3 regions of the Xanthobacter variabilis genome follow, and region 1 is predicted to be linked to each of the others. Evidence: predicted binding sites of a transcription regulator. Region 1 holds the regulator's gene; each other region holds the start of a gene.
What was found. Region 1 encodes LexA, which represses DNA repair genes until DNA is damaged. Its sites were predicted from a motif close to TGTTCNNNNTGTGTTCNG; they were not measured.

Region 1 (3,277 bases):
CGCAAATGTCGTTTGCGGCTACATTGGCCCTGGTAGCCGCATATGAGAGGCTGCAACCTCTGCGGGCGCTGCCCCGCCCGGAAGGACTGTTGGCGCGAATCGGCATGATGCCGGTGGTCTTCCTTGCGGGGATCGTGGTCACCGCCTTGGTGGCCGGCTCCGCCAGCGGCCCGTTCGCCGCCTATCACTTCCAGAGATTCGCCCCCTACGGGTTGCTGGCCAATCTCGCCGCCATGCCCGCCGTCTCGCTGCTGGTCATGCCGTTCGGCCTTATCGGCGTGCTGCTGATGCCCTTTGGCTGGGACGGGCTGGCCTGGCCCGTCATGGGCACCGGCATCGAGATCATGCTGGCGGTGTCGGATTACGTCGCCGGGTTGCCGGGCGCGGATGCTCGAATCGACACGGTGAACACCGCAGCTCTGCTGTGGTTCAGCCTCGCCCTCCTGTCCACCTGCCTGCTGCGCGGGCTACCGAGCCTCATCGCCGTCCCGGCCTTCGCCTTCGCCCTCGCCGCCTCAGGCCCCCTAAAGCCGCCGGATGTACTGATCGCCCCCAATGCGACGACCGTGGCGGTGCGTGGAGGCGACGGCCGACTTTCCGTGGTGGGGGCCAAGGGCCAGCGCATCCTGGTGGAGCAATGGTTGGCCCGCGAGGGCGACCGCCGCACGGCGCGCTCGCCTGAACTCGACAATGGCTTTGCCTGCGACCCGATGGGTTGTGCCGCCCCTCTGCCAGGCGGCGGCACGATCGCGATTTCGCGCCGCGCGGAGGGGCTCGCTGCCGATTGCCTCAACGCCCGCATCGTCGTGACCCGAGACACACCGCCTGCGGGATGTCCCGCCCGTGTCGTGACGCCGACGGATCTCGACCGCACCGGTACGCTGGCCTTCTTCCGAGACGAAGCGGGCCTGCGTGAACAGCCCACGCGCGACCCTTCCATTCGCCGGCCTTGGCTGCCCCCGCTTCCGCCCGCCCCGTCCGGCAAGACCGAAGCCGCCAACGAGGCCGAGGATGACGCCGCGACGGAGTGAGACCGCGCCCCGCCCTCAGTAGCGCCGCATCAAGCCGACAAGCCGACCCTGGATGCGCACCCGGTCCGGGCCGAAGATGCGGGTTTCATAGGCTGGATTGGCTGCCTCCAGCGCGATGGAGGCGCCCTTTTTCCGGAGCCGCTTGAGCGTTGCTTCCTCTTCGTCCACCAGCGCCACGATGATGTCGCCGGTTTCGGCGCTGTCGCATTTGCGGATCAGCACGGTGTCACCGTCGAGAATGCCCGCTTCGATCATGCTGTCGCCGCGCACTTCGAGCGCGAAATGCTCGCCCTGGCCCAGCATTTCGGGCGGAACGTTCAATGTGGCGCTGCGGCTCTGAATGGCCGATATGGGCGTGCCGGCCGCGATGCGGCCCATGACGGGCACCGCGACGGTCTGTCCGCTTTCCCCCTCATCCTCGGCAACAGGGCGGACCTTGCCGAGGCTGCCCTCGATGACCGAGGGAGAGAAGCCGCGTCCCGCGCCCCGTTGCGTCGTGAGGCCGGGCGCCACGCTGTCCGGCAGGCGAACCACCTCCAGGGCGCGGGCGCGATTGGGCAGGCGCCGGATGAAACCGCGTTCTTCCAGCGCGGTGATGAGGCGATGGATGCCCGACTTGGAGCGCAGGTCCAGCGCCTCCTTCATTTCATCGAAGGACGGCGGCACGCCGGTTTCCTTAAGCCGCTCATGGATGAAGCGAAGCAGGTCGTATTGCTTGCGCGTCAGCATCTCACCCCCCGTTCCCGGTGCCGCCGACCACCAGCGGTGCGGCCCTGCCGGACAGTTCGGCAGGGGCGGCAAGCGCGCGATGGTGTCGCAAATATGCGAAACAAATCATGAACAGCTTCTATCTGTTCCTTTTGTGTTCCGCAAGGGTGAAGATCTCTTTGGCGCGATCTTTCTTCACGTGAAGAGCGAAGCCGACTGCGGCCAGGGCTCGGCTTGCCCAGTGCGCTCGAAATATTTCTGCAGAACGAGAAGTGCGATGAGCCGCTCACGCCTCGGATTGAAGAATTGCCGAACATAGGCCTGTGCATTGGCAATGATCGTGCGCGCTTCATCCGGATGTCGATTGAAATAATCTATTTTCTCATCCAGGTCGTCATAATCGGCTTGGAGCTCGACATAATGGATGCCGGGCTTCAGCGTGCCTTCCATGAACCAGGTTTCATATCGCGGCGGAGGCATGAAACAGAGGGAGTTCGACGCCATGATCCATTTCAGGTTCGTGGCCACATCATTCCCCTCGATGGAGAGGATGTACTTGTAGCCGAGCTGTTGGAATGGCGAGAGATAGGGCTTCGGTGGCGGGCCGCCGGGAGATGCGGAGACGGAGCCGATGTCGCAGCGGGGATTGGTGGCGTGGCGGGCGATGAGACGTTGGCGCCACGGGAGATTGCCGCCGCCGCGCCAGACCGCCATGGGACGCTTCTCGTCGAAGGAGAGGCGGTCGCGGTACAGCTGGTAGTGGCGGAATCGGTCGAGCTTCAACAGGACCGAATTCTGGTTGTCGCCGGCAATGGGGCGGCTCTTCAGAATGGTGGGCTGGTCGGGAACGGCGATGACGTCACCGAACTGATAGCGGGGGCGGAGCGGCGCCGAAAAGGCGTGCAGGGCCTCCATCAGGTCGTAATAATAGCGGCTGCCCGACCGCACGTGGGGGCGCGGCATGAGGGTGATGGGGTGCGGCACGCCGGCCGCAAGTTTGTTGTAGTAGTTGACGCGGAACACAAGGTCCGCATCCGCGCCATGGGCCTGCGCCATGCGGCGCGCGGCGGCGAGCTGCGGGGCGTGCAGGGCGTGGGGAGCAAGGTCGCGGAGCAGGCCTTGCACGTAATAGGTCACGCGCCGCGCGGCCTTTTCGATCTCGAAGCTCAGATTGCCCGTGGCCATGGCATCAATCGTGGAATGGGATGATTTCGCAGGGGTCGCCGGCCTTGGCAGCGGGGGCGAACGGCGGGCGCACCAGCAGGCAATCGGCCGCCGCGAGCACGCTCAGCATGGCGCTGTCCTGGGACGCGGCGGGCGTGACCCGCACCGAGCCGTCGACGTCATGCTCCATATGGGCGCGCATGAAATCTCGCCGCTGATCATTGGAGGGCACGGCGACGGCGAGCCGGGCAGGGGCGGTGCGCACAACAGCGGCGGCATCGCCCTGCATGGCCCGCACCAGCGGCTCGAGGAACAACAGCGCGCACACATGAGAGGAGACGGGGTTGCCGGGCAGGCCCAGGCACCGCACGGCG
Region 2 (3,277 bases), 460 kb from region 1:
TGAAGGTGAAGCGGGCCTCCGGCTTGTTGCCCATCAGCCGTTCCACGATGTCGACGGTGGCTGCGCGCTCGGCGTCCTCGATCCTAACGCGCTGGAGCGTGCGCGTCTTGGGGTCCATGGTGGTTTCCTTGAGCTGGGCCGGCATCATTTCGCCCAGGCCCTTGAAGCGGCCCACCTCCACCTTGCCCTTGCCGGTAAACTCCTTCTTCAGCAGCTTTTCCTTGTGGGCATCGTCGCGCGCATAAAGGGTCTTGGCGCCCTGGGTGATGCGGTAGAGCGGCGGCACCGCAAGATAAAGATGGCCGCCTTCGATCAATTTCGGCATCTGCCGGAAGAAATAGGTGACGAGAAGGGAGGCGATATGCGCCCCGTCCACGTCTGCGTCGGTCATGATGATGACCTTCTCATAGCGCAGGTCGGTATCACGGTAAGTTGATGTGGTGCCGCAGCCCAGCGCCTGGGTGAGGTCCGAAATCTGCTGGTTCTGGGCCAGCTTGTCCCGGCCGGCGCTGGCCACGTTCAGGATCTTGCCGCGCAGGGGCAGCACCGCCTGCGTCTTGCGGTCGCGCGCCTGCTTGGCGGAGCCGCCGGCCGAATCGCCCTCCACGATGAACAGTTCGGAACCCGCGGCCTCGGTGTTGGAGCAGTCGGCCAGCTTGCCGGGCAGGCGCAGCTTGCGCACCGCGGTCTTGCGGGAAATCTCCCGCTCCTGCTTGCGGCGCAGGCGTTCCTCGGCCCGGTCGATGACGTGCTCGAGCAGCCGGCTCGCCTGGTTCGGATTGGCCGCCAGCCAGTGGTCGAAGGGGTCGCGCAGCGCGCTTTCCACGATGCGGGCGGCTTCCGTCGTGGCAAGCCGGTCCTTGGTCTGGCCCTGGAATTCGGGCTCGCGCACGAACACGGAGAGCATGGCGACGCAGCCCGTGCTCACATCGTCGCCGGTGATGACCGAGCCGCGCTTGCCCTGGCCGGAGCGGTCGGCATGGTCCTTCAGGCCCTTGAGCAGCACCGCGCGCAGGCCATTCTCATGGGTGCCGCCGTCCGGCGTGGGAATGGTATTACAGTAAGAGGCGATGGAGCCGTCGCCGTCCGCCACCCAGGCCACCGCCCATTCCACCGAACCGTGGCCGCCGGGCTTCTGGATGCGCCCGGAGAAGATGTCCGGATGCACCAGGGTCTGCCCTTCAAGGTCGGAGGCGAGATAGTCGCGCAGGCCGCCGGGGAAGCGGAACACCGTCTTTTCCGGAACGCCATCGACGCCCTTCAGCAGCTCCGGATCGCACGACCAGCGGATTTCCACGCCGCCGAACAGATAGGCCTTGGAGCGCGCCATGCGGAACACCCGGCCGGGATCGAAATGTGCGCCGGGGCCGAAGATTTCCGGGTCAGGGTGAAAGCGCACCTTGGTGCCGCGCCGGTTGGTGATGCGCCCGACCTTTTCCACCGGCCCTTCGGCCACGCCCTTGGAGAAGCGCTGGCGATAAAGGGTCTGGTCGCGCGCCACCTCCACCTCGAGGTGGTCGGAGAGCGCGTTCACCACCGACACGCCCACGCCGTGCAGGCCGCCGGAGGTCTCGTAGACCTTGCTGTCGAACTTTCCGCCGGCATGCAGGGTGGTCATGATGACCTCCAGCGCCGACTTGCCGGGAAACTTGGGGTGGTCCTCCACCGGAATACCGCGCCCGTTGTCAATCACGGTCAGGTAGCCGTCGGTGGCGAGCTGCACTTCGATGAAGGAGGCGTGGCCGGCCACCGCCTCGTCCATGGAATTGTCCACCACCTCCGCGAACAGGTGGTGCAGCGCCTTGGAATCCGTGCCGCCGATATACATGCCCGGTCGCCGGCGCACCGGTTCCAGACCCTCCAGCACCTCGATGTGGGCGGCGGTGTAGTCGGAAGCCATGGTGGGGACGGTGGTGGCCTTCGTCCGGCCGGAAGCCTTGGACGAGGAGCGCGGACGGCCGGCGGAGCCGAAGAGATCATCGGTATCGGACATGGATGGTCGATAGCAGAGCATAAGCGAGCGCGCACGCGAATCGTGCGCGGCCCGCGGCCAGGGTTGCCCCATCTTGCCAGAGCTGGAGCGGAAGGGGAACAGAATGGCAACATGTCCGCCTCCGCCACCTCTGTGGAAGAGGGGGCGATGGGGGCGCAGAGGCGGACTTCGCGCGCCACGGCGGACGGCCGGCTCGTTTCCCGGTACCCGGGCGTGGGCGTGGCCTAGCTTATTGGGCTGTCGCGTTTTCTTCATGTGAACCGGTGTCCACTTCGCCGGAAAACTCTCTAGGATCGCGCCGGGCGGAGTCGCCGCGCGAATGGGCCGGACACCATGGACCACCTGATTTTCCATCTCGCCGTCTCCCTTGCCATCGGCCTCTTGGTGGGGGTCGAGCGTGGGTGGCGCGAGCGCAAGGAGGAGGAGGGCAGCCGCACCGCCGGCATCCGCACCTATGCGCTTGTGGGCCTGCTCGGCGGCGTCAGCGCGGCCTTGTCCCAGGCGCTGGAGAGCCCGGCATTGCTGATCGTGGCGGGTCTCGCTGCCAGCACGCTGTTCGCGGTCTTCAAATATCGCGAGATGCTGCGCGATAACGATTACAGCATCACGGGCATCGTCGCCGCCATCCTTGTATTCGCGCTGGGCGCGCTCGCGGTGGTGGACGATACGGAGGTCGCCGCCGCCGGCGCCATTGCCGTCACCGCCTTGCTGGCGGAGCGGGAGGGGCTGCACCGCCTGGTGCGGCGCCTGACCTGGCCCGAGCTGCGCTCCGCGCTGCTGCTGCTGGTGATGACCGTCATCGTGCTCCCGCTGCTGCCGGATCACACCATCGACCCCTTCCACAGCCTGAACCCGCGCCAGATCTGGCTGTTCATGGTGCTCACGGCCACCATCTCCTTTGCGGGCTATGTGGCGGTGAAGGTGGCGGGGCCCGAGAAGGGCATTCTCTTTTCCGCCGTGGGCGGCGCCATGGTGTCATCCACAGCGGTTGCCATCGCCTTCGCGCGGCGCTCCACGGCGGGTGAGCCCTCGGGTCTGCTGGCGGGAGGCGCGGCGCTGGCGGCCATGGTCTCGGTGCTGCGTGTGCTGGTCATCTGCGCCGTGGTGCGCCCTGAACTGCTGCTGCATCTGGGCCCGCCGGCCCTGGCGGCGGCCGCCGGCTTCGGCATTCCAGGGGCGGTGATGATGCGGCGGGGCGCCGGTGCGCGGGGCGAGGCCAATCTCGGCAACCCCATTGATATTGGCCCGCTGGCGGCGTTCGCGGCCCTGTTCGGCACCGTGTCG
Region 3 (3,277 bases), 1.8 Mb from region 1:
CTCAGCCATGGCATCGAGGATGCGGGTGGCGGAGGCGGTGCCCACCCCTGGCAGCAGGTTCAAAAGGCGGAAGCCGGCCACCTTGTCGCGCGGGTTCTGGGCGAAGCGCAGCACCGCCAGCAGGTCTTTCACATGGGCGCTGTCCAGGAACTTCAGCCCGCCGAACTTCACGAAGGGAATGTTGCGCCGGGTCAGCTCCACTTCCAGCGCGCCGGAGTGGTGCGAGGCGCGGAACAGCACCGCCTGCTGCTTCAAAAGGGTGCCGGCCTCGCGGTGGGCCAGCACTTCCTCGGCCACGAAGCGGGCCTGGTCCGCCTCGTCGCGCACATTCACGAGGCGCGGGCGGCGGGCGGAAGCGCGCTCCGACCACAGATTTTTGGTGAAGCGCTCCTTGGCCTCGCCGATCACGCTGTTGGCGGCTGCGAGGATGGGCTGGGTGGAGCGATAATTGCGCTCCAGCGTCACCACCCGCGCCGGCGGCGAGAAGGCCTGCGGGAAGTCCAGGATGTTGCGCACGGTGGCGGCGCGGAAGGAATAGATGGACTGGGCATCGTCCCCCACCACGGTGAGGCCGCGCCCGTCCGGCTTCAGCGCCAGCAGAATGGCGGCCTGGAGGCGGTTGGTGTCCTGGTACTCATCCACCATCACATGGTCGAAGCGCGCGCCCATGTGGGCGGCCAAAGCCGGTTCGCGCAGGGCCTCGGCCCAATAGAGCAGCAGGTCGTCGTAATCGAGTACGTTCTGGCGCTGCTTGGCCTCCACATAGGCTGCGAACAGGCGCTTCAGCTCCTCGCTCCAGGCGATGCACCAGGGAAAGGACTGGCGCAGCACGGTGGTGAGGTCCGCCTCGGCGTTCAGCGCGCGGGAATAGAGGGCAAGGCAGGTGCCCTTGGCGGGAAAGCGCGTCTTGGTGGCGCTGAGACCCAGCTCGTGGCGCACCAGATTCATGAGGTCGGCCGAGTCTTCCCGGTCATGAATGGTGAAGTCGGGCGTGATGCCCAGCTCGCCCGCATATTCGCGCAGCAGCCGCGCGCCCATGGCGTGGAAGGTGCCGGCGAAGGTGAGCGCCTCGCCCACCGGCCCGGCCTTGGGGCCCAGCACCTTGGTGCAGATGCGCTCCACCCGCCGCGTCAGTTCCTCCGCCGCGCGGCGCGAGAACGTCATGAGCAGGATGCGGGCGGGGTCAGCGCCGTTGAGGACAAGATGCGCCACCCGATGGGCCAGGGTGTTGGTCTTACCCGATCCGGCACCCGCAATCACCAGCAGGGGACCGCCCACGCCGCCTTGGGCCAGCTCCGCGCTGCCATGGGCGGCGGCATGGCGCTGGCTGTCATTCAGCGTGTCGAGATGCACCCCGCCGGCTCCCATCGTCCCGTACGAATCGTTCGGATGGGAACAAATATTGAACAAGATGCCCCCGGCGGGCAAGCTGCCGCCGAGGGTGGTATCTTTGTGTGTCTCTCAATAAGTATCGCGCTCGCGGAAATGGTACCAGGCCAGAGCGAGCACCATGGCGCCCAGCACCATGGCCACCAGGGCCAGCACCAGGGCCGAGCGATCGAGCCACGCCACGGCGGGCACGCTGGCGCCCATCACCACCCCATTGAGCGCCATGCGCCAGGACGGCGCGTGGACACCGGCCACGAAAGTGCCGAGCGCCAGCAGCAGCAGGACCACGAGATTGGTGGAATCCACGTCCGCGATGGCCTGCACCGAGGGCAGGAAGACGAGGCGCATGGTGATGAGGAAGGCGGCCCAATGGAGCGCCTGGGTCCACACCAGCCGCCAGCGCTGCTTGTCGCTCTTCGCCTGCGGCCAGCCCGAATAGATGGAGACGCTGGCGATGACGACCGCCACCACGTCCCAGTAATATTCCAGGGGCCGGCGCATGAGGCTGATATAGGCGACGCCGCCGATGGTGAGGGCGAGAATCACCAGATGGGGGATCTCGCCGATCAAGAACGCCTTCCAATAGCTTCCCGAGGGGGAGGGCAGGGGATCGAGCTCGTTCACCGGCGCCATCGGAAGGGTCCTTTCTTGCGGGAGCGCGGCGCGAAAGCGGCCGCCGGGGGGGCTGGCAGTTGTCTCGCGCGCGGAGGCTTCCGGCAAGGCCTTAGAGCATTTCCCTGTCTTGCGGGCACAGGGAAATGCTCGAAATCATCGGGCCGGCGCATTCCCTGCACGCGAGCTGGTGTCCATCTTGCTCGAAACTGCTCTCGCCGGTCAGCGGTTGTGTTCCTCGCCCGCGTAACGCGTTCCCGCCAGCCTCCGTGTGAGCTTTGCGGAGGGCGCGCATCGGACAACGCCCTGCGCCAAGCGGGCGCATTGGGCATGCCAGGGGCGCGCGCCTTATGCCTGCGCGAAGGGCCATGTGCATCGCACCGGGGCTGCCGGCACCCTTCATGCGCCTCAGCGGTCGCCGCATGGGCGCGCGGCAGCGGGCGCAAGGGCTTGGCGCAGGCGGGTGAAGGCGAGCGCGAGTTCCTCCGGTGTCAGGCCGCCGAAGCCGATGAGAAGGGTGCGGGACAGGTCCCGCGTTGCGCTGTGCACGCCGCAGGCTTCGGCCGGGTGCAGGCCCACCCCCACGGCGAGCGCCGCGGCGGCGAGCCGGGCCGCGTCGGGCGCGCCATCGGGCAGGGTGCAGTAGAGGTGGAGCCCGGCGGCGCCTCCGGATACGGCCACTGTATTTCCGAAGGTCTCGCGCAGGCCGGCGAGGGCCGCATCGCGCCGGGCGCGGCAGGCGGTGCGCAGGCGGTTCAGGTGGCGCTGGTAGCGCCCCTGGGACAGGAAGGCGGCGAGAATCTGTTGGTCGAGCCAGGATTGGCCGTAGCTCATCAGGCTCTTGGTGGCCTCGGCGGCGGCCGCCAGATGCGGGGGCACAACCATGTAGCCGAGCCGTAGTCCGCAGCCGAGGGTCTTGGAAAAGGTGCCGACGAAGATGGTCCGGCGCCCCCCGTCCAGAGCCGCGAGCGCGGCGGCCGGTGGCCCCTCCAGCAGGATGTCGCCGTCATAGTCGTCCTCCACCACCAGCGCGTCATGGCGGGCGGCGGTGGCGAGCAAAGCGGCGCGCCGGGCGGGGCTCATCACCACGCCGGTGGGAAACTGGTGGGCGGGCGTGACATAGATGAGGCGCGGGCGAAGCCCCGGGGCGAGCGCGGGCACCAGCCCTTCTCCGTCCACCGGGGCGGTCACGATCCGCGCGCCGTGGGCCTCGAACACCTGGGCGGCGGCTTCATAGCCGGGATCCTCCACCACCGCCGTGTCCCCGGGTTCGAGC

Region 2: the regulator LexA is predicted to act here: its motif matches at 2,088-2,105, upstream of parE (DNA topoisomerase IV subunit B).
Region 3: the regulator LexA is predicted to act here: its motif matches at 1,392-1,409, upstream of V5F26_RS06925 (ATP-dependent helicase).

Annotation. Positions count from the first base shown of each region.
Region 1 is NZ_CM195533.1:3,350,689-3,353,965, reverse strand. It holds gene V5F26_RS14680 (ComEC/Rec2 family competence protein) at 1-1,031, shown strand, start outside; gene lexA (transcriptional repressor LexA) at 1,047-1,760, opposite strand; gene V5F26_RS14670 (glycosyl transferase family 90) at 1,935-2,924, opposite strand; gene V5F26_RS14665 (molybdopterin molybdotransferase MoeA) at 2,929-3,277, opposite strand, start outside.
Region 2 is NZ_CM195533.1:3,805,732-3,809,008, reverse strand. It holds gene parE (DNA topoisomerase IV subunit B) at 1-1,993, opposite strand, end outside; gene V5F26_RS16630 (MgtC/SapB family protein) at 2,327-3,277, shown strand, end outside.
Region 3 is NZ_CM195533.1:1,576,396-1,579,672, forward strand. It holds gene V5F26_RS06925 (ATP-dependent helicase) at 1-1,353, opposite strand, end outside; gene V5F26_RS06930 (hypothetical protein) at 1,462-2,022, opposite strand; gene pdxR (MocR-like pyridoxine biosynthesis transcription factor PdxR) at 2,410-3,277, opposite strand, start outside.